3 regions of the Pseudogulbenkiania sp. FW507-F1 genome follow, and region 3 is predicted to be linked to each of the others. Evidence: riboswitches for the same ligand, from Rfam matches in the RefSeq annotation. Region 3 holds a riboswitch; each other region holds the start of a gene.
What was found. A riboswitch is a leader RNA that binds a small molecule or an ion and turns the genes downstream of it on or off. The one in region 3 is predicted to bind glycine.
Positions count from the first base shown of each region.

Region 1 (7,546 bases), on a different contig from region 3:
GCTGACCGATTCGTCCAGGTCGTAGCCGGAAAGGCGGCGCAGCTGGCCCGCCAGCGTCACCAGTTGCTTGGCGCGCCCGGCGTCGATGCCGCTCTCGCGCACCACCACGGCGTGCTCCACCTCGGGCTGCGGGAAGTCGAAGGACATCGCCACGAAGCGCTGCCGCGTCGACGGCTTGAGGGTCTTCAGCACGTGCTGGTAGCCGGGGTTGTACGACACCACCAGCATGAAGTCGGGCGAGGCCTCCAGCACCTCGCCGGTGCGCTCGATCGGCAGGATGCGGCGGTCGTCGGTGAGCGGGTGCAGCACCACGGTGGTGTCCTTGCGCGCCTCGACCACTTCGTCGAGATAGCAGATGCCGCCCTCGCGCACGGCGCGGGTGAGCGGGCCATCGCTCCAGTAGGTGGCGCCGTCGCCGATCAGGTGGCGGCCGACCAGATCGGCGGCGGTCAGGTCGTCGTGGCAGGACACGGTGATCAGCGGCAGGCCGAGGCGCGCCGCCATGTGGGCGACGAAGCGGGTCTTGCCGCAGCCGGTGGGGCCCTTGATCAGCACCGGCAGCTGCTGACGCCAGGCGGCCTCGAACAGCTCGCATTCGGAGCCGACCGGCTGGTAGAAAGGAACATCAAGCTGGGCCGAAACGGTGGGTGCGTTCATGGCGTTCTCTCACAGGAAACTAAAAATCAACACGGCGCTCACCAGCGCCAGCCAGCCGTGCACGGTCAGCCGCAGCCAGGCTGGGGCGTGGCGCAGGGCCATGTAGTGCTCGACGATGGCCAGACCCTTGAGCCAGGCCACCGACAACGCCGCCAGCGCAAGGTGGCCGGGGGTGAGGTGAGCGTCAGCAAGAAAAGCCGCCAGCAGGGTCAGCGCGGTCAACCACAGCCACACCCGCCAGACGGTAGGGAAATCTCTCAAAGCGTTCATAGTCATCAACTTACGCGTCGGGCCCCGGCCTCACCTTGACCAAGGGCAAGCAATAAAAATCACTCAGAACCGGTTCAGGATGTGTCGCGGGTGGCCCTCGGCTGGGCTACGCCATGGCGTCCCGATCAGGGACGTGCAACACGATCGTGGACAGGCTCTAACGTGCCACGTACACCAGCGCGAACAGCACCACCCACACCAGGTCCACCATGTGCCAGTAGGCGGCGGCGGTCTCCACACCGGCGAGCTGGCCCGGCCGGTAGCGCCCGTCGCGGGCGTACACGGCCACGGCACCGATGATCACCATGCCGAGGATGACGTGCAGGAAGTGGAAGAAGGTGAGCGACAGGTAGAACATCCAGAAGGTGTCGCTCGACAGCGTGATGCCGGCGGCGAACTTGCCGGCGAACTCGCCGCACTTGAGCACCACGAAGCCCATTCCCAGCGCCACGGTCAGCCACAGCAGACGCCGGGCGGTGCGCTGGCGATCGAGCACGAAGGCCCGCACCGCCGCCGACACGCTGGCGCTGCCGGCAATCAGCAGCAGGGTATTGACGGTGGGCACGCCCAGCGCCAGCTGGCGCTGGCCGGCGACGAAGGTGGCAGGGTCGTGCGCCCGGGCATAGCCGTAGGCGAGAAAGAACACCCCGAACACCAGCAGCTCGGCGAGGATGAAGAACCACATCGCCAGATCGCCCGGCACCTCGCGCGGGTTGGCCGAAGCCGACAGGGTTACGCTCTGGTTCATATTTGCCTCCCAGGGTCCGGCCCGGCCCCGCATCGCACACGCAGCGGGCCAAACCGGCTTCCGATAAAAAAAGGCGACCCGAATCCCCCCGGGCCGCCTTTAGCTACACACACTCAGTGGGCGGCTTCGTCGGTCTTGCCCTTGACGAAGAAGCTGATGATGTAGAGCGCGAGACCGATGAAGAACACCACACCGCTGGCTTCACGCAGCCAGTAGTAGGTCGCGGCATGGTCCTGAGCGGCCATGAACGGCATCGGCGTGGTACCCATGCGCTGCAGCGACACCTGCACGTAGCCGGCGGCGGTCAGGAACAGCGTGATGGCCACCATGGCGAGGGTCATCAGCCAGAACGACACCATCTCCAGTTTCTGGGCGCCGCGGCTGTTGGCCTCGCGACCACGCAGCTTGGGCATGGTGTAGGAGATCATCGTGATCACCACCATGGCGTAGGCACCGTAGAAGGCCATGTGACCGTGCGCGGCGGTGAGCTGGGTGCCGTGCGTCAGGTAGTTCACCGGAGCCAGCGTATGCAGGAAGCCCCACACCCCGGCGCCGAGGAAGGCCATCACACCGGTCCCCAGGGCCCACAGCACGGCGGCCTTGTTCGGATGTTCGCGACGGCGACGGTTGACCATGTTGAAGGCGAACAGCGTCATCATGAAGAACGGAATCGGTTCGATCGCCGAGAAGATCGAGCCCCACCACTGCCAGTACCCCGGGGTACCGATCCAGTAGTAGTGGTGACCGGTGCCGATGATGCCGGAGATCAGCGTCATGGCGATGATCACGTACAGCCACTTCTCCACCACCTCGCGGTCGACGCCGGTCACCTTGATCAGCACGAAGGCCAGCATGGCGCCCATGATCAGTTCCCACACGCCTTCCACCCACAGGTGCACCACGTACCACCAGAAGTACTTGTCCAGCACCAGGTTGGTCGGGTTGTAGAACGAGAACAGGAAGAAGATCGCCAGGCCCCACAGCCCCAGCATCATCACCAGGCTGACGCTGGTCTTGCGGCCGGACAGCACGGTCATCGACAGGTTGTAGAGGAAGGACAGCGCCACCAGCACGATCCCCACCTTGGTGATGGTGGGCTGCTCCAGGAACTCGCGTCCCATGGTCGGCAGGATCTCGTTATGGGTCAGCTGGGCCAGCGTGGCGTACGGTACCGACAGGTAGCCGACGATGGTCAGGGCGCCCGCCACCAGGAACACCCAGAAGGTGATGATGGCGAGTTTAGGACTGTGCAGCTCCCGTTCCGACTCCTCCGGAATCATGTAGTAACCGGCGCCCATGAAGCCGAACAGCAGCCACACGATCAACAGGTTGGTGTGCACCATGCGCGCCACGTTGAACGGAATTTCCGGGAACAGGAAATCACCGATCACGTACTGCAGGCCCATGATCAGGCCGAACACGATCTGGCCGAAGAACAGCCCGATGGCGGCAATGAAGTAAGGCTTGGCTACCGCCTGCGAGCGGTATTTCAGCCGGGTGGCGGCGTGTTCCTCCACACCCCGAGGGGTGTCGAGAACCGCCGTGGTCGAGGTACTCATGCGAATCTCCCTAAATCTGACAAGAATTCATCCCGCTCGGCAGCCTTAGCCTTCGATGTTGGGCGGCCAGTTGTTGGTATTGATCTCGGAGCTGTACTTGAGGAAGGCGACCAGGTCGTCCAGTTCGCCGTCGGTCAGATGGAACTGCGGCATCTGGCGACGACCCGGGGCGCCGGTCGGCTGACCCTTGATCCAGGCCTTGATGAACTCCGGTCCGCGGCGCTGGTAGACGTTGCCCAGTTCCGGCGCAAAGTAGGCGCCCTCACCCAACAGGGTGTGGCAGCCGATACAGTTGCGCGTCTCCCAGATGTTCTTGCCGCGCGCGACCTGCTCGGTCAGGTTGACGCGGTTGTCGCGCTTGGGCAGCGCCTGGGTGGTATCGAACGTCAATGCAAGAAACAACAGAAAGAAAAACACCGCCCCACCATAGAAAATATTGCGGGCGGTCGACTTGGTGAAGCTGGCGCTCATACGGCCTCCTATCACATATCACCGGAAACACCCGGTGCCTGGGGTAAACTGTATGGGCGATACATGTTTACGACATTGATGCGAATCAACGATTTCCCGGCCGCGCCATTCCTACACTTGCGCCATTGTCATCGCCTTGCTGCAGGAGTCCGCATGAACCACCCCGCCTCTCCCCCCCTCTCGGCAGCGGCCGCCAGCGCCGCTCAGACCGCCTCCGCCAACGACGACTTTCCCCCCGGCACGGTCTGTCTGATCGGCGCCGGACCGGGTGATCCGGAGCTCATCACGGTCAAGGGACTGGCCCGGTTGCAACGAGCCGAGGTGGTGCTGTACGACCACCTGGTCGACCCCGCCGTGCTGGCACTGGCGTCGCCCTCGGCCTGGCGCATTGACGTCGGCAAGGAAGCCAGCCGCCACACCTTGCCGCAGGGCGAGATCAACGCCCTGCTGATCCGCCAGGCACGCCAGGGCCGGCGCGTGGCGCGCCTCAAGGGCGGCGACCCGTTCCTGTTCGGCCGCGGCGGCGAAGAGGTCCAGGCGCTGGCCGAGGCCGGCATTCCGTGCGAAGTGATCCCCGGCATCACCGCCGCCTGCGGTGCCGCGGCGCGCGGGCTGATCCCGCTCACCCACCGCGACCACGCCCAAGGCGTGAGCTTCGTCACCGGCCACCGCCGCGACGGCGAAGACGAACTCGAGTGGACGCGCCACACCGGCGCCGAGGAAACCCTGGTGATCTACATGGGCCTGGCCGAAGCGGCGCGCATCTGTGCCGAGCTGATGCGCCACGGCCGCCCCGGCACCACCCCCGCCGCCGTGATCGAGCGCGCCACCACGCCGCAGCAGCGCATCGTCAGCGCCGACCTGGCCACCCTGCCGGCACGCATCGCGGCGGCCGGCGTGCGTCCGCCAGCCTTGCTGATCATCGGCGAGGTGGTGCGGCTCTACCCGACGCTGAGCGCCGCCTCAGCCCCCGTGGCAGCCGCGCCGGCATGAGCCTGCCGGCACGCACCGGAAGTGTTGCATCGACCCGACACCGGCCCCGAGCAGGGCCGGCGCGCATCGGCCCGGCGGTAGCGGCTCGGCAGCTCAACAGCCGACCAGTTTCGTCACCAAAGCGACTATTCTCCCCGCCGGCTCCCCGCGTCGGCGGGCACCGCCGACACCCTGCCCGCTGCGCCGCGTCCGTGCCGCCGCCGGCGCGTGACGAATCACGTTGACAGGCTGCGGCGGCATCTCTAGATTCGGCACCAGCCGCGTCAAACATTGCGGGAGAGACCACCTTGAGCGGTGGCGCCGAAGGGGTATCGCCCCAGAAACTCTCAGGCAAAAGAACCGCAATGTCGTTCGGCTCTCTGGAGAGTAGGCCCGTGAGGCCTCGCCGAAGGAAGCATGGCCGGGTGCCCGTCACCCCGCCGTAATCTCTCAGGCAAAAGGACAGAGGGGGCGTCATCTGACCTGTGTCGGATGGGGACCCGCGTCCGTGCCGTTGCACCCGCCCTTTACCCCTTCCCTCGCCCGTGCGGGCCACAGGTCGACACCAACGACCGGGCACGCGGCGGCCGCCATTGGCCGCCGGCCCTGCAACAACAAGGACAGCACATGTTTACCCAGGATATGCAGATTGCCGGCTTCGACGACGCCCTGTGGAACGCGCTGGAGGCCGAGCGCCAGCGCCAGGAAGATCACATCGAGCTGATCGCCTCCGAAAACTACACCAGCCCGCGCGTGATGCAGGCGCAGGGCTCGCAACTCACCAACAAATATGCCGAAGGCTACCCCGGCAAGCGCTACTACGGCGGCTGCGAGCACGTCGACGTGGTCGAGCAGCTCGCCATCGACCGCGCCAAGCAGCTGTTCGGCGCCGACTACGCCAACGTGCAGCCGCACTCCGGCTCGCAGGCCAACGCCGCCGTCTACATGGCGCTCTTGGAACCGCACGACACCGTGCTGGGCATGAGCCTGGCGCACGGCGGCCATCTCACCCACGGCGCCAAGGTCAACTTCTCCGGCAAGATCTACAACGCGGTACAGTACGGCCTCAACCCGGACACCGGCGAGATCGACTACGACGAAGTGCAAAGGTTGGCCGAAGAACACAAGCCGAAGATGATCGTGGCCGGCTTCTCCGCCTACTCCCTGGTGCTCGACTTCGCCCGCTTCCGCGAAATCGCCGACAGCGTCGGTGCCTACCTGTTCGTCGACATGGCGCACGTCGCCGGCCTGGTCGCCGCCGGGCTCTACCCGAACCCGGTGCCGTTCGCCGACGTCGTCACCACCACCACCCACAAGACCCTGCGCGGCCCGCGCGGCGGCCTGATCCTGTGCAAGAGCAACCCGGAGCTGGAGAAGAAGTTCAACTCGCTGGTGTTCCCCGGCATCCAGGGCGGCCCGCTGATGCACGTCATCGCCGCCAAGGCGGTGGCCTTCCTCGAGGCGCAGCAGCCGGAATTCAAGGCCTACCAGCAACAGGTCATCGCCAACGCCCGCGCCATGGTCACGGTGTTCCAGAACCGCGGTTACAGCGTGGTGTCCAACAAGACGGACGACCACCTGTTCCTGCTGTCGCTGATCAGCCAGGGGCTGACCGGCAAGGCGGCTGACGCGGCACTGGGCGCGGCGCACATCACGGTGAACAAGAACGCCGTGCCGAACGACCCGCAAAGCCCGTTCGTCACCAGCGGCATCCGCATCGGCACCCCGGCCGTCACCACGCGCGGCTTCAAGGAAGCCGAAGTGGAGCGCGTGGCCGGCTGGATCTGCGACATCCTCGACGACATCGAGAACCCGGCGGTGATCGAGCGCGTCAAGCACCAGGTGGCCGAGCTGTGCGCAGCTTTCCCGGTGTACCGCGGCTAAGAACCCGCCTCACGATCGGTCGCGCACGCCGCAGGATGGGGGCAATTCAGAGGAACCCATCATCGATGGATTTCCCATCCTGCGATGAGGACAATGCCAACAGCCCTCTCGGAAACGTGGCAGGATCGTGACCCTTGATCAAGTTTTACCCCGGCCGGAAACGGCCGGGGGTTGTCTCCCGAATTCATCAGGCCCCCGCCTAGCGGGGTGCCGTAGCAAGAGAAGCAACCATGGCAATCAGCGTCTTTGACCTGTTCAAGATCGGTATCGGCCCGTCCAGTTCGCACACCGTGGGGCCGATGCGTGCCGCGCGCCAGTTCGTCGCCCGGCTGGAGAAGGACGGCCTGCTGGAAAGAGTGGCCAGCGTGCGCAGCGAGCTGTTCGGCTCACTCGGCGCCACCGGCAAGGGCCACGGCTCGGACGTGGCGGTACTGCTCGGCCTGCAGGGCGAACTACCGGACGAAGTCGACACCGACGCGGTGCCGGCCATGGTGGCAGCAATCCGCAGCAACAAACGGCTGTCGCTGCTCGGCCAGCACGAAGTGGTGTTCACCGAGCCGGAGCACCTGGTGCTGCACAAGCGCAAGTCGCTGCCCTTCCACCCCAACGGCATGACCTTCGAGGCCCGCGACGACGCCGGCAACGTGCTCGACAAGCGCGCCTACTACTCGGTAGGTGGTGGCTTCGTGGTGGACGAGGCGGCGGTGGAGGCCGGCTTCGTGCCGCCCGGCGCCACCGAGCTGCGCCATCCCTTCAACAACGCCGCCGAGCTGCTGGCGCTGTGCAAGGAGCACAACAAGCCGATCAGCCAGATCATGCTGGAGAACGAACTGGCCTGGCGTAGCGAGGAAGAAGTGCGCGCCGGCCTGCTCAACATCTGGCACGTGATGCAGGCGTGCGTGAAACGCGGCTGCGCCCACGAAGGCATCCTGCCCGGCGGCATGAAAGTCAAGCGCCGCGCCGCCGATATGCACCGCAAGCTGCT
Region 1 covers NZ_JBYSWM010000028.1:5,188-12,733, reverse strand. The annotation lists gene AC3WG5_RS15780 (CbbQ/NirQ/NorQ/GpvN family protein) at 1-657, opposite strand, end outside; gene AC3WG5_RS15775 (cytochrome C oxidase subunit IV family protein) at 667-927, opposite strand; gene AC3WG5_RS15770 (cytochrome c oxidase subunit 3 family protein) at 1,085-1,675, opposite strand; gene AC3WG5_RS15765 (cbb3-type cytochrome c oxidase subunit I) at 1,789-3,234, opposite strand; gene AC3WG5_RS15760 (c-type cytochrome) at 3,280-3,705, opposite strand; gene cobA (uroporphyrinogen-III C-methyltransferase) at 3,859-4,698, shown strand; glycine riboswitch at 4,962-5,050, shown strand; gene glyA (serine hydroxymethyltransferase) at 5,305-6,561, shown strand; gene AC3WG5_RS15745 (L-serine ammonia-lyase) at 6,792-7,546, shown strand, end outside.
Region 1: another riboswitch for glycine. It lies ahead of glyA (serine hydroxymethyltransferase); the one in region 3 lies ahead of gcvH (glycine cleavage system protein GcvH).

Region 2 (7,546 bases), on a different contig from region 3:
TATTGTAGCGACTACCTTTGCAGGAATGGAATCAGGGTTTCGGCCAACACGGCAGGGTCGAATTTGGCGACGTAGGCATCGACGCCGACGCTGGAGCCCATGGCGCGGTTGGCGTTGGACGACAGCGAGGAATGCATCACGACGGGAATGCCGTTGAAGCGGTGATCGGACTTGATCAGGCGGGTCAGCACGTAGCCGTCCATTTCCGGCATCTCGGCGTCCACCAGAATGGTCTTGAGGGTGTCGTGCAGCGGTGCGGCATCGCCCTGGTGGCGATTGGCCAACGCTTGCAGCCGTTCCCAGGCCTCGCGGCCATTGCTGGCCTGTTGGAACTTGATGCGCATCTTTTCCAGCACGCCGGTGATCTCCTTGCGCGCCACCACCGAATCGTCGACAAAGAACACGTACTGGTCGGCTTCGAGCTGGGCGGTTGGCAGCTCGGGCAGGCGCGGTTCGCCCACCACGCTGGCCAGGATCTGTTCCACGTCCAGAATCGATACCAGCTTGCCATCTTCCAGTTCGGTAATAGCGGTGATCAGGTTCATGCCGCTGGCCGAAGCCACCTCGCCAGCCGTCGCGGCACTGCCCGACATCATGTTGTCGGGTGAGCGCACCTTGTCCCAGTCGACGCGGATGATGCGGTCCACCGAATCGACCAGGAAGGCCTGGGTGCTTTTGTTGAATTCGGTGACGATCATGGTTTCATACTTCTTGGCCGGATCGTTGGCACCGATGAAGCGGGCGAGCGAGATGATCGGGATGATGTTGCCGCGCAGCGAGAGGACGCCTTCCACCCCGAACGGCATGTTCGGGGTCTTGGTGATGGTCGGGGTCTGCGATACTTCGCGGACCTTGAAGACGTTGATGCCGAAGGTTTCCCGCGTGCCCAGCGAGAACAGCAGGATCTCCATCTTGTTGGAGCCGACCAGCTTGGTGCGGGCATCGATATTGGCGAGCAGGGTAGCGTCGGTGGCTGGCATGTCAAACCTTTCCCGATTTCTTTTTTGAGTGCGGTCGTCAGTGGTGCGTTACTTGCCGATGTGCAGCATTTCGCGCAGCTTGATCGCCAGTTTTTGGGCTTCGAACTTGGAAACGTAGGAGTCGACACCGACCGATTCGCCGAGCTTCTGGTTGGAGTTGCCCGACAGCGAGGAGTGCATCAGCACCGGAATGCCGGCAAAGCGCGGGTCGCTCTTGATGAGCTTGGTCAGCATGTAGCCGTCCATTTCCGGCATTTCCACGTCGGTCAGTACCAGGTTGACGATGTCACAGAGCTTGCGGCCGGAGAGGTCGGCCTGGGCGGCCATCCGCTGGAGTTCGTCCCAGGCGCGCATGCCGTTGATGGCGTAGGCGTACTTGACGTTCATGGCTTCCAGGGTGCGTTCGATCTGTTTGCGCGCGACGACCGAGTCGTCGGCGAAGAAGATCATGCGCTCTTCCTTGATCGGCTCGATGTTCAGGAAGTGATGGGCGTCGTCGGTGAGCGAGGTCTCGGCCAGGACTTTCTCGACGTCCATCATCATGACCAGGGTGTTGTTGAGCTCGGTCACGGCGGTGACCAGCCCGCCCATGCGGTTGGTGATCATTTCCGGTGGCACGCGCATGGCCGACCAGTCGAGCCGCAGGATGGTGTCGACGGCCTCGACCAGGAACCCCTGGGTGTGACCGTTATATTCGGTCACGATCATGATTTCGGGTTTCTTCTCGGTGACGATGCCGGCGTACTTGGCCAGATCGATGATGGGCACGAGCGCGCCACGCAGGCTGACCATGCCTTCCACGGAAGACGGCATTTCTGGCGCGGAGGTGATTTCAGGTGTGCGCATGACCTCGCGCACCTTGAAGACGTTAATCCCGAAAACTTCCTTGCGCCCGGTTCGTTGATCTTCTCCGAGGGAGAACAACAGGATTTCGAGCTTGTTGGTGCCGGCGAGCTTGGTGCGGGCATCAATCTTTTTAAGAAGTTCTGACACGGAAACCTCCGCTGCATCATGTTTTTTGGGAGTATCGTTTGGAGTGTCGATACGCCCGTTATTAGGGTGTCGGGGGCCACTGGCTCCGTCCATTACGGCAAATGTACCCCAGATTGGCTTAACCGGTTTGGATAATTATCATACTGATTAATCAGTTTTTACAAATGTGTTGTGGTGAATGACAAAAACTGTTTCAAACTTGCACGACCAGCAAACACTGGAGCAGGCGTTTGCCCAGTTCAATGCCGTTTCCGGCCAATTGATCGATGCCTACAACCAGCTGCAGGGGCAGGTCAATGTGCTGAATGCGCAACTGGACGAGGCCAATAACGAGCTTAGGCGTCAACTCTCGAATAACGCGGCGTTGGCCGAGCGGCTCGGCATGTTGCTGGAGGCGCTGCCGGCCGGCGTGGTTGAGTTGCTGGTCGATGGTCGGGTGCAGACTGAAAACTCCGCCGCCGAGGCGATGCTGGGGGCGTCGGTGCGGGGACGGTCATGGCCGGAGGTGCTGGCCGGCTTCCAGCCGACCGACATTGATAACACCTTCTTGTTACCGCGTTGTGGCGAGCAGCCACCGCGCCGCATCACGCTGCAGTACCAGGACCTGCCGGAATTGGGCGGGCAGATCGTGCTGCTGCACGACGTCACGCACCTGCACCAGCTCTCGAGCGAGCTGGCGCAGCAGCAGAAACTGGCCTCGATGGGCAGTATGGCGGCGTCGCTGGCGCATCAGCTGCGTACTCCGCTGGCGACCGCCATGCTCTACACCGCCAACTTGCGCCAGCCCAGCCTGGGGGAGGCGGAGCGAGAGCGCTTCATCGACAAGAGCCTGGCTCGTTTGAAGGCGCTGGAAGGGCTGATCCAGAACATGCTGAGCTTCGTCAGGGGGCAGGTGAGCGAGCTCGAGCTGCTGGACGTGGCCGGGTTGCTGGAAGAAGTCCGTGCCGTGGTGCAGCCTCATTACGCCGCGCGGGCGGTGCGGCTGGACTGTGACTTTGCGCTGGGCGAGCCGGTGCGGGTGGCGGGAGACCGCAAGGCGCTGGTGGGCATCCTGGTCAATCTGCTGGAGAACGCGCTGCACTTTTCCGTAGAAGGCCAGTGCGTGGTGCTGGGCGCCCGGCTGGAGGGCGGCGCAGTGCGGCTGTGCGTGGTCGACGAGGGCCCGGGGCTGGGCGACGAGTTGCTGGAGCGGGTGTTCGAACCGTTCTTTACCACGCGCTCCGGGGGGACCGGGCTGGGGCTCGCCATCGTCAAGAAAGTGGTGGAGGAACTGCACGGCAGCGTGTGTGCGGGCAACCGCGAGGGCGGGGGCGCCTGCTTCGAGGTGCGGCTACCGCTGGCGTGAGCCGAGCCGCTTGCCGTCCCCGCGATCACGGCTATGGGCACTGGTCGTGGTGTGTGCACCGTACAGGCAGGATGGCAAGGGCTTGCCGGGCCAATCTCTGCGTGCAAATCTATCGCTGAGCCAATTCAAAGATTGGCACGCAGGGATTTGTCCGGCGAAGGATTCGCATGCGAGTGCAATAACGCCAGCAGGGTTTTGCCTGATGGCCCCTTAATTATTCTTCCAGGTACTGGGTCTTGCCGGTGACCTTGGCCCAGTCTTCGTGATCCGGCAGGGGGTCCTTCTTGGCGGCGATCACCGGCCAGACTTTGGACAGCCGGTCGTTGATCTCGATGAAATGCAACTGGTCGGCCGGTACGTCGTCTTCGGCGTAGATCGCTTCGACCGGGCACTCGGCGACGCACAGGGTGCAATCGATGCATTCGTCCGGGTCGATGGCGAGGAAATTGGGGCCTTCATGGAAGCAGTCGACCGGACAGACATCGACGCAGTCGGTGTATTTGCATTTGATACAAGCTTCGGTTACAACGTAGGCCATTGCATTTTCCTTTGGCGATTTGGGCGCTGACACTCAACAGTCTAGCCAATTTTGCCATCGTTTGATTTTCCCGGCTGTTTTCCGATGATGTCTGGCTTCGTTCCCTCCTTGCCCTATCGTGGCCGTTTTGCCCCCAGTCCGACCGGTTTATTGCATGCCGGTTCGTTGACCACCGCCGTCGGCAGCTATCTGGAGGCGCGCACGCGCGGCGGCGTCTGGCTGTTGCGTATGGAGGACCTCGACCCGCCGCGCGAGGTGGCCGGCGCTGCTTCGGCCATCCTGCAGACGCTCGAGGCGCTGGGTTTCGAGTGGGATGGCGCAGTGGAATACCAGAGCCGGCGCCACGAGCTGTACCGCGCCGCGCTGGACCAGCTGACCCGCGATGGCCTGGCGTACGCCTGTGGCTGTACGCGCAAGGAGATCGCGGCACACGCTCGCCGCGGGGTGGACGGCTACGTCTACCCGGGAACCTGCCGCAACGGCTGCGTGGCGGGGCGCGCCGGCCGTGCCTGGCGGCTACGCGTGGCACCGGGCGAGACGGTGTTCGTCGATCGCTTGCAGGGCGAGTACCGCCAGGATCTGGAGCGCGACATTGGCGATTTCGTGCTGCTGCGTGCCGACGGCTTCTGGGCCTACCAGCTGGCGGTGGTGGTGGACGATGCCGCGCAGGGCGTCACCGATATCGTGCGCGGCGCCGACCTCTTGGTGTCGACGCCGCGCCAGATCGCCGTGCAGCGGGCGCTGGGAGTGTCTACCCCGAGTTACTGCCACTTGCCGCTGATGGTCAACGCGGCCGGCGAGAAGCTGTCCAAGCAGACGCTGGCGCCGGCGATTGCCCCGGCGGCAGCGGCAGCGGAGCTGCGCCGTGCGTTGCAGCGCCTCGGGCATGTGCCGCCGAACGAATGCGGCAGCCTGGCCGAGTTGTGGGCCTGGGCGCGCGGGCATTGGTCATTGGACAAGGTGCCGGCCGGGCCGGTGACGGTGTGAGCCGGGCTTCGGCCAACTTGGTCGGGGAAGGGCTGCTGTTGGTTATTGTGTGGGGAAGTAACGTGGCGCTGCGCCTACATAATCGCGGCATGCAGCCGCGTGCGGCTTGCCAGACCGGCGGCCAGCGCCGATAATCTTGCCCCATCTAGCAGGAGAGAGTGGCCGCGCAAGCCGGCCGCCGCCGAAGGCGCAAGTGCACCCGCAATCGCTCAGGCAAAAGGACTGCGAGGATCGGGCCGTCGTTCCATGGGCGGCCCGCCGAATCTGGAGAGCGGCGCCTGGTTCCAGGCGCCCACCGAAGGGGCTAACGGCTGGTGCTGCACCAGTCGGAAAATCTCAGGTGTAGGGACAGAGGGGTGTATAGAAGGATGAACGCACCCTGAAGGACTCCGCATGACGGCCCCGAAACGTACCCCCCTGTTTGACGAACACCTCGCCGCCGGCGCCAAGATGGTCGATTTTGCCGGCTGGGAAATGCCCATCCATTATGGCTCGCAGCTGAAAGAGCACGAGCAGGTGCGCAGCGACGCCGGCATGTTCGATGTCTCCCACATGACCGTGATCGACATCACCGGTGCGGACGCCAAGGCCTGGCTGCAGAAGCTGATCGCCAACGACGTCGCCAAGCTGGGCTTCGAGGGCAAGGCACTGTATTCCGGCATGCTCAACGCCGACGGCGGCGTGGTGGACGACCTGATCGTCTATCTGACTTCGTACGGCTACCGCATGGTGGTCAACGCCGGTACCACCGACAAGGACCTGGCCTGGATGGAGCAGCAGAAAGCCGGTTTCGATGTGACGCTGAAGGTGCGTCGCGATCTGGCCATGCTGGCCGTGCAAGGCCCCAACGCCATTGCCAAAGTGTGCTCGGTGAAGCCGACGCTGGCAGACGCTATTAAATCTCTGAAAATCTTCCAGGGCTTGCCTGCAGGCGACTGGTTCTTTGCGCGAACCGGCTATACCGGCGAAGACGGCCTGGAAATCATGGTGCCGGCCACCGAGGCGCCGGCCTTCTTCCGCGAATTGCTGGCGGCCGGCGTGGCGCCGATCGGTTTGGGCGCGCGCGACACGCTGCGTCTCGAAGCCGGCATGAACCTGTACGGCCACGACATGGACGAGACCGTGTCGCCGCTGGCGGCCGGGATGGGCTGGACCATCGCCTGGGAACCGGCCGAGCGCGACTTCATCGGCCGTCAGGCGCTGGAAGCGCAGAAAGCCGCCGGCGTCGCGATGAAGCAGGTCGGCCTGGTGCTGGAAGGGCGCGGCGTGCTGCGCGAGGGGCAGAAGGTGGTGGTCGAGGGCGCCGGCGAAGGCGTCATCACCAGCGGCACTTTCTCGCCGACGCTGAAGCATTCCATCGCCATCGCCCGCGTACCGGCTGCGACCGGCGAGACCGCCCAGGTCGATCTGCGCGGCACGCTGACCGAGGTGCGCGTGGTCAAGATGCCGTTTGTTCGCAACGGCAAAAAAGTCTTTAATTAAGCCGAGTATCCGGACTGAGTGGAGGCGGGCCAGGCCCGCTTCCGGACGGGGCGGCAAGGCCCCGTCATCAACCTTTTCTACATTGGAGATGCAGTAATGAGCCAAATCCCCGCCGAATTGAAATACGTATCCAGCCACGAATGGCTGCGCCTGGAAGCAGACGGCACCGTGACCGTGGGCATTACCGAACATGCCCAGGAACTGCTGGGCGACATCGTGTTCGTCGAGCTGCCGAAAGTGGGTGCCGTGCTGGGTGACGGCGAACAGGCTGGCGTGGTGGAGTCGGTGAAGGCCGCTTCCGACGTGTACGCGCCGATCGAAGGCGAAGTGGTGGCCGTGAACGGTGAACTGGAAGCCGCGCCGGAACTGGCCAACAGCGAGCCGTACGGCCAGGGCTGGTTCTTCAAGGTCAAGCCGAGCAACGTCGCCGACCTCGACAAGCTGCTCAACGCCGAACAGTACGCCCAGGAAATCGGCGCCTGATCGAGCCGAACCGGCCTCGCGTCCCAGGGCGCGAGGCTTTTGTTTTTATGGGGCCGGCGGCGCCGGCCCATAGTCCTCTTGCATCCGGATACTTGCAACATGACACTCTCTACCCTGTTTAACCACAACGAATTCATCGAACGCCATATCGGCCCGTGCGAGACCGAGAAGGCCGAGATGCTGGCCTACGTCGGCGCCGGCTCCTTCGAGGACCTGGTGGCCCAGACCGTACCGGCCAACATCCGCTTCAACCGCGCGCTGGACCTGCCGCCGGCGCAGCGTGAAGCCGACGCGCTGGCCGACCTGAAAGCGGTCGCCAGCAAGAACGTGGTGAACAAATCCTTCATCGGCCTGGGTTACTACCCGGTGCTCACCCCGGGTGTGATCCTGCGCAACGTGCTGGAAAACCCGGGCTGGTACACCGCCTATACCCCGTACCAGGCCGAAATCGCCCAGGGCCGCCTGGAAGCGCTGCTGAATTTCCAGCAGATGATCATCGATCTCACCGGGCTGGAAATCGCCAACGCCTCGCTGCTGGACGAAGCCACTGCCGCCGCCGAAGCCATGGCTATGGCGCGCCGCGTGTCCAAGTCCAAGTCCGAGCAGTTCTTCGTCGACAGCCGCGTGCTGCCGCAGACGCTGGACGTGATGAAGACCCGTGCCGAGTACTTCGGCTTCGAACTGGTGCTGGGCCATCCGGAAGAGGCCGGCAACGGCGACTACTTCGGCGCGCTGTTC
Region 2 covers NZ_JBYSWM010000025.1:38,751-46,296, reverse strand. The annotation lists gene AC3WG5_RS15210 (chemotaxis protein) at 12-980, opposite strand; gene AC3WG5_RS15205 (chemotaxis protein) at 1,029-1,973, opposite strand; gene AC3WG5_RS15200 (sensor histidine kinase) at 2,152-3,318, shown strand; gene fdxA (ferredoxin FdxA) at 3,533-3,856, opposite strand; gene gluQRS (tRNA glutamyl-Q(34) synthetase GluQRS) at 3,941-4,843, shown strand; glycine riboswitch at 4,983-5,078, shown strand; glycine riboswitch at 5,098-5,205, shown strand; gene gcvT (glycine cleavage system aminomethyltransferase GcvT) at 5,237-6,325, shown strand; gene gcvH (glycine cleavage system protein GcvH) at 6,422-6,808, shown strand; gene gcvP (aminomethyl-transferring glycine dehydrogenase) at 6,908-7,546, shown strand, end outside.
Region 2: another riboswitch for glycine. It lies ahead of gcvT (glycine cleavage system aminomethyltransferase GcvT); the one in region 3 lies ahead of gcvH (glycine cleavage system protein GcvH).

Region 3 (7,546 bases):
TCGGCAAGGTTCTCAAGGGTGAGGCGCAGGGCTACGACTGGCAGCCTTTCCCCGGGGTGTGGCAGACCATCCGCTACCTGCCCAAGTACGATGCAGGCGGCCTGATTGTCGGCTATTACGTGCTAGGAACGGACATCACGGAGCGCAAGTTGGCCGAAGAAAGAATCAGGACGCTGAATGTCGAGTTGGAACAACGGGTGCACGAGCTTGAGCATGTCACGCGAGCCCTCCGGACGCTCAGCGCGGGCAATCACGCCATGCTGCGGGCCGATGAGGAGCGGACCTTGCTCGATGCCATGTGCCACGCCATTGTCGTCGATGGTGGCTATGACATGGCGGTGGTCTGGTATGGCGACAAGGAGGACCACACGCGGTTGCGGCCGATGGCCGAAGCGGGTTACCCCGGCGGCCTCAAGGCACTGGCGCAATTGCGTCTCGGCGGAGCTGGCGATGAACGTGGCCAGAGCGTGTCTCCTATGGCGATGCGCACAGGTAAAGTGCAATTGGTGCGCGATATGGGGAGCGATCCACATAGCCGGTGGCCGGGCGATCTATTAAACGGCACGACGGCAGGACTGGCCTGCCCTCTGCGCGTGGGAAACCGGGTGATCGGCGCCTTGACCATCTACGATGCCGAGGCAGACTCCTTTGGTGCTGACGAAATCGCGTTGCTCACCGAGTCGAGCGAAGATCTGGCGTTTGGCATTGCCACTTTACGGAACCATGTTGAGCAGAAGCGCACCCAGGCGGCCATGCATCACTTGATGCGGCACGATCCGCTGACCGGGCTGCCCAATGCGCTGCAGTTCGAGGAGGCGCTTTCCGCCGCCCTCAGAACCAGCATGCAAGAGGCGCAACCGCTTGCCACGCTGCAACTCAATATTGAGCGGCTCAGCGAGATCAATGATGCATTGGGCTTTGTCTACGGCGACCAGATCCTGTGTGATTTCGGTTTTCGACTACAGGGCTGCGTGCCTGCCACTGCCCTCGTGGCACGGATACGTGGCGACGAATTCGCGGTGCTCCTGCCCGGCAGTGACGCCCAGGCGGCATTGACTGCCGTCGAAGCCGTGGAACTTGAGTTGGCGCGCGCTTTTCCTGTGGCCGACATCGCTTTGGACGTTAGCGCGAAGACAGGCATTGCCCTGTTTCCAGAACATGGCACAACGACACACGATCTGCTTCGCCGCATGGACAAGGCCGTCAATCAGGCCAAGAAGCGTGGTTTGAGCCATGTGGTATTCGACCCTGGAGAGGCCCATGCTCAGGCTGACCGTCTGGTCATGGTGGGCGAGTTGCGGCGGGCTATCGAAGGAGGAGAACTGCGCGTATACCTGCAGCCCAAGGTCGAGTTTGCCACGGGCCGGGTGAGTGGCGCTGAAGCGCTGGTGCGCTGGCACCATTCGCGGCTTGGCCTGCTGACACCCGCCATGTTCATTGGTTTGGCTGAGCATACCGGCCTGATTCGCCCACTGACGGAGTGGGTCATTGGTGCCACGCTTGATTTGTTGCAAAGCTGGCATGCCCGAGGCTGCGCCGTTCCCATTGCCGTCAACCTGTCGGCACGCAGTCTGCATGATGAGAGTCTGTTGGACAAGATCCGCCTGTGGCAGGCTGCCCGTGGGATTGGACCTGGCTGGCTGGAGGTGGAAATCACCGAGAGTTCCGTCATGGAAGATCCCGAATTGGCGCTTGGTATTCTACATAGCCTGCACGCTGGGGGCATTCCGCTCTATATCGACGATTTTGGCACCGGTTATTCTTCATTGAACTATCTGCAGAAGTTGCCGGTGGACTATATCAAGATCGACCAGTCATTCGTGGCGAACATGTCCCGCAGCAAAGACTCGGCGATGATCGTGCGCTCCACCATCGATCTCGTGCGTGACTTGGGCCGCAAAACCGTGGCCGAAGGCATTGAAACCCAGGAGCACTGGGAGCAACTGTCCCGACTGGGATGCGACTATGCACAGGGCTACTTCATCGCCAAGCCGATGCCGGCCGAAGCCTTCCAGGAGTGGGTTGAGAATTTCATCCCACCCGTGCCAGCGACTGAGTCCGCTCATTGAACGGCCCGGCCTAAGGGGGGCATCCAAGGGTTCGGCCCCGCACTCCAAACCCGGCAGGAACCGTGCCCTCTCCGTATCGGGCCGCGCTGTCTGATAGCGGCTCTCCCGGTGTTTTTCCTGGCGACTCTGCCCTATTTGCCGCCGCCATGTCGTACACGTCGCCTTGTCGCTTGTTGATTCATCCTGTTGCCAGGATGGTCTGTCGTAGAGGCCGCGTTGTTACACCCAGCGAGCTTGCTTGAGGCCGCTGCCGGCCGGTTTGTTTGGTATCGCGTGGACGATCGAGGAACGGTGTTTGCGGCGAGTGTTATTAAATAAATGGCATATTTATTAACAAATATTTGCAATTTGCCTGAGGTGAGGCTACCCACTCCCCATTTATCATTGCGGCACCCACAAACAGGAGCCCAATGATGACATCGCACAAAGCCCTACCTCATCCTCGCGAAGTTCGTCTGAAGCGAGGGCTGAACCAGGTGCAATTCTGGAGCCTGATCGGCGTCACTCAATCTGGAGGGTCGCGCTACGAGTCGGGCCGAAACATGCCGCGCCCGGTGCGGGAACTGTTCCGCCTGGTGCATATCGAGCAAGTTGACCTTGCCATCATCAACCGTGAGGACATGGAGGTCATTGGTCTTCTCAAGACGCAATTTCCAGATTTGTACGAAAGTTTGAAGAAGGCGGTATCGGCGACATCACGTGAAGAGCAGTGATTTGTCGCGTTGGTTTTCAGGCGCTCTACAGCCTGACCTGATAGCTGGCATCTGAAATCTTGGCTTGATGGAGCGCCCCTTGCCCATGTTGGCAAGGCGAGGCATTACAAGCTGGGCAGGAGTCGTGTGGAATCGGACTTTGGGCTCGTGGCTGACGCCAGATTCCAGCTCAATAAAAAAGGCGGGAGAGTAAAACTTCCCGCCTGTTTCTTATGCTTGGCATAGCCTTGCCTGGCTCGCTTCTTTCGATCTGTAAAGGTGGCACAGCGCTGCAGACGTTGTGCGAATTTGGCTACCGGGTTGGTGCGTGGTGGTTTGGCCATCGGGTTCCTTCCAGTTGAGTCGAGGGTGCTCTCTCGACAGACGAATGAGTAGACTGCACCACCGGTTTTCCGTTCCCCGAGAGTGTCAATTTTTCGAACGGCGACGAGGCCGTCCCGGTGTTCGGGATTGTCCGCACCTGACGTGATGCATGGAACGCTGAAACCTCATGCCCGGCTCGTCTTCACGATGGTCTTTACCTGGGCAGACGGTGAGTCTCCCCCGAGGGAGTTGCGCCCCCCTCGAGAACGGTCGCGCGTCTCCATGTCCGCTGTTGCGGGGCGAGTGTTGAATAGCAATGTTCAGATATGTACTTCGCCAAATACCGAAGTATCGGGCCGGGCCTTTGATGCCGAGAGGCCCGTCTGGTCTGGGTTTGCGCCAGCTATTGGCGGCGGCGCGCGACGGGTGCCGCGTATCTGGCCTCGGCGGCGCGGGTGTTTTGCTGTTGACAGTCCCGGAACCCCTCCTCTAGATTGGGCATCAAGCTATCGGGATGTGACAGGAGAGACCGCCATGTGGCGGCGCCGAAGGGGAATCGCCCCAGAAACTCTCAGGCAAAAGGACTGCCGCATCGACTAGCTCTCTGGAGAGTAGGCCCACGAGGCCTCGCCGAAGGAAAAGCGTTCCCGTCCGGGTCCGTAATCTCTCAGGCAAATGGACAGAGGGGGCATCAGGCTCACGCCGCCTGGAATGCCCCGCTAAAGTCCGGATGCCGATCCCCCGATCGTCCCCTGCTTTCGCCGTTGTACTCCAGGCTTGCGTTGGCCCGTTTCACTTCACGCAACCCTGTCAGGAGAGAGCAATGAGCGACATCAAATACACCGAATCCCACGAATGGCTGCGCCTGGAGGCGGACGGTAGCGCCACCGTTGGCGTCACCGACTACGCCCAGAACTTGCTGGGCGACCTGGTTTACGTGGCGCTGCCCCGGGAGGGCGATCGTTTCGCCCAGGGCGAGGAAGCGGCCACCATCGAATCGGTCAAGGCCGCCGGCGAGATCAAAATTCCGGTGGATGGCACCGTCGTGTCCGTCAACGACGCGCTGGCCGACGAGCCGAGCCTGGTGAACGAGGCGGCGGAAAGCGCGGGCTGGTTCTTCCGCATGCGTATCGACAACCCGGAGCAACTGGCCGGGTTGATGGATGCCGCCGGCTACCACGCCTACATCGGCGCATAGGGGGATGGGTCATGGCTACGTTTGATTCCCTCACGCAGCGCGAGCTGTTCGTGCGCCGCCACATCGGCCCGGATGCCGGTGAACAGGCCGAGATGTTGGCTGAACTGAATGTCGGCTCGCTGGACGAGTTCATCCGGCAAGTGGTGCCGGCGGCGATCCGCCGTCACGAGCCGCTGGCCCTCGCCGCGGGCTGCACCGAAGCCGAGGCGTTGCACAAGCTGGCCGACATCGCCAGCCGCAACAAAGTGTTCAAGTCGTTCATCGGCATGGGCTACCACGACACCCACACCCCGCCGGTGATCCAGCGCAACGTGCTGGAGAACCCGGCCTGGTACACCGCCTACACCCCGTACCAGCCGGAGATTTCGCAGGGCCGTCTGGAGGCGCTGCTCAATTTCCAGACCATGATCGCCGACCTCACCGGCATGGAGATCGCCAACGCCTCGATGCTGGATGAAGGCACGGCGGCGGCCGAGGCGATGACCTTCTGCCAGCGCCTGGCCAAATCGAAGAGCCCGGTGTTTTTCGTGGCGGCCGACTGCCATCCGCAGACGATCGAGATCATCCGCACCCGCGCCGAGCCGATCGGCATCGAGGTGGTGGTGGGTGACCCGCGCCGCGATCTGGCCGGTGTCGACTGCTTTGGCGTGCTGCTGCAGTATCCGGGCACGTTCGGCGACATCCACGACTACCAGGGCGTAATCGACGCGGCGCATGCCAAGGGCGCGCTGGCGGTGGTGGCCGCCGACTTGCTGGCGCTGACGCTACTGACCCCGCCGGGCGAATTTGGCGCCGACGTGGCGATCGGCACCACGCAGCGTTTTGGCGTGCCGCTCGGCTTCGGTGGCCCGCACGCCGGCTACCTGGCGACCCGCGACGCCTTCAAGCGCAGCATGCCGGGCCGTCTGGTCGGGGTGTCGATCGACGCGCACGGCCGCCCTGCCCTGCGGCTGGCGATGCAGACGCGCGAACAGCATATCCGCCGCGAGAAGGCGACCAGCAACATCTGCACCGCGCAGGTGCTGCTGGCCAACATCGCCGGACTGTACGCGGCTTACCATGGCCCGCAGGGGCTGAGCACCATCGCCCGGCGCGTGCACCGGCTGACCGTGACCCTGGCGGCCGGCCTGCGCCAGCTCGGCTACAGCGTGCCGACCGAGTACTGCTTCGACACGCTGACCGTCGACGGCGGCGCGCAGACCGCTGCGCTGCATGCCGGCGCCCGCTCCTACTCGATCAACCTGCGTGTCATCGACGCGCAGCGCCTCGGTATCGCGCTGGACGAGACCACCACGGCCGAGGACGTGACGACGCTGTGGGCGATCTTTGCCCAGGGCAAGCCGGTGCCGGATTTTGCCGCGCTGGAGGCGGCCACGCCGGATGCGCTGCCGGGGCAACTCAAGCGCGGCAGCGCCTTCCTCACCCACCCGGTGTTCAACAGCCATCACTCGGAAACGCAGATGCTGCGCTACCTGCGCGCGCTGGCCGACAAGGACCTGGCGCTGGATCGCACCATGATCCCGCTGGGCAGTTGCACCATGAAGCTCAACGCCACCAGCGAGATGCTGCCGATCACCTGGCCCGAGTTCGCCAGGCTGCACCCGTTCGCGCCGGCCGAGCAGGCCGAGGGCTACCGTGCGCTGACGCAGGAGCTGGAGGCGATGCTGTGCGCGGTGACCGGCTACGACGCGGTGTCGCTGCAGCCGAACGCCGGCTCGCAGGGCGAATACGCGGGCCTGTTGGCGATTCGCGCCTATCACGCCAGCCGTGGCGAGGGGCAGCGCACCGTGTGCCTGATCCCCTCCTCGGCGCACGGCACCAACCCGGCCTCGGCGCAGATGGTCGGCATGCAGGTGGTGGTGGTCAAGTGCGACGACGCCGGCAACGTCGACGTCGATGATCTGAAGGCGAAGGCGGCGCAGCACAGCCATGAGCTGGCCGCGATCATGATCACCTACCCGTCCACCCACGGCGTGTTCGAGGAGCGCGTGCGCGAGATCTGCGACGTGGTGCACGCGCACGGCGGCCAGGTCTACATCGACGGCGCCAACATGAACGCGCTGGTGGGCCTGGCGCAGCCGGGCAGCTTCGGCGGCGACGTGTCGCACCTCAACCTGCACAAGACCTTCTGCATTCCGCACGGTGGTGGCGGTCCGGGTGTCGGCCCGATCGGCGTCAAGGCGCATCTGGCGCCGTTCCTGCCGGGCCATCGGCAGGGCGGGCTCGCCGGCGGCGGCGCGGTGTCGGCGGCACCGTTCGGCAGCGCCAGCATCCTGCCGATCACCTGGACCTACATCACGCTGATGGGGGCGGCAGGGCTGCAGCGCGCCACCGAGCTGGCGATCCTCAACGCCAACTACATCGCCAGCCGCTTGGCGCCGTATTACCCGATCCTCTACACCGGGCCGAACGGGCGCGTGGCACACGAGTGCATCGTCGACCTGCGCCCCCTGAAGGACGCCAGCGGCATCAGCGTGGACGACGTGGCCAAGCGCCTGATCGATTTCGGCTTCCACGCACCGACCATGAGCTTCCCGGTGGCGGGCACGCTGATGATCGAGCCGACCGAGTCGGAGTCGAAGGCCGAGCTGGACCGCTTCATCGACGCGATGATTGCCATCAGAGCCGAGATCGCCGCGGTGGAGGCCGGCACGCTGGATGCGCACGACAACCCGCTCAAGCACGCGCCGCACACGGCGGCCGAGCTGGTGGGCGAATGGGATCACGCCTATTCGCGCGAGCAGGCGGTGTATCCGCACGGCGTGGCGCGCTCGGCGCCCGGCAAGTATTGGCCGCCGGTGAGCCGTGTCGACAACGTCCATGGTGACCGCAACCTGGTGTGCTCCTGCCCCCCGCTGTCGGACTACCCGAACTGACCCTGCCCGGCCGAGGGTTGCCGCTTTGGCGGCAACCGCGCCAGAGGAGAATGCAGATGTATACCCAAGACATGCACATCGAAGGCTTCGACGACGAACTGTGGAACGCGCTGGAGGCGGAACGCCAGCGCCAGGAAGACCACATCGAGCTCATCGCCTCCGAAAACTACACCAGTCCGCGCGTGATGCAGGCGCAGGGCTCGGTGCTCACCAACAAGTACGCCGAAGGCTATCCGGGCAAGCGCTACTACGGCGGCTGCGAACACGTCGACGTGGTCGAGCAGCTCTCCATCGATCGCGCCAAGCAGCTGTTCGGCGCCGACTACGCCAACGTGCAACCGCACTCCGGCAGCCAGGCCAACGCCGCCGTCTACATGGCGCTCTTGG
Region 3 covers NZ_JBYSWM010000004.1:101,001-108,546, reverse strand. The annotation lists gene AC3WG5_RS04010 (EAL domain-containing protein) at 1-2,069, shown strand, start outside; gene AC3WG5_RS04005 (helix-turn-helix domain-containing protein) at 2,483-2,782, shown strand; gene AC3WG5_RS04000 (DUF7230 family protein) at 2,887-3,105, opposite strand; glycine riboswitch at 3,596-3,682, shown strand; gene gcvH (glycine cleavage system protein GcvH) at 3,909-4,283, shown strand; gene gcvP (aminomethyl-transferring glycine dehydrogenase) at 4,295-7,159, shown strand; gene glyA (serine hydroxymethyltransferase) at 7,216-7,546, shown strand, end outside.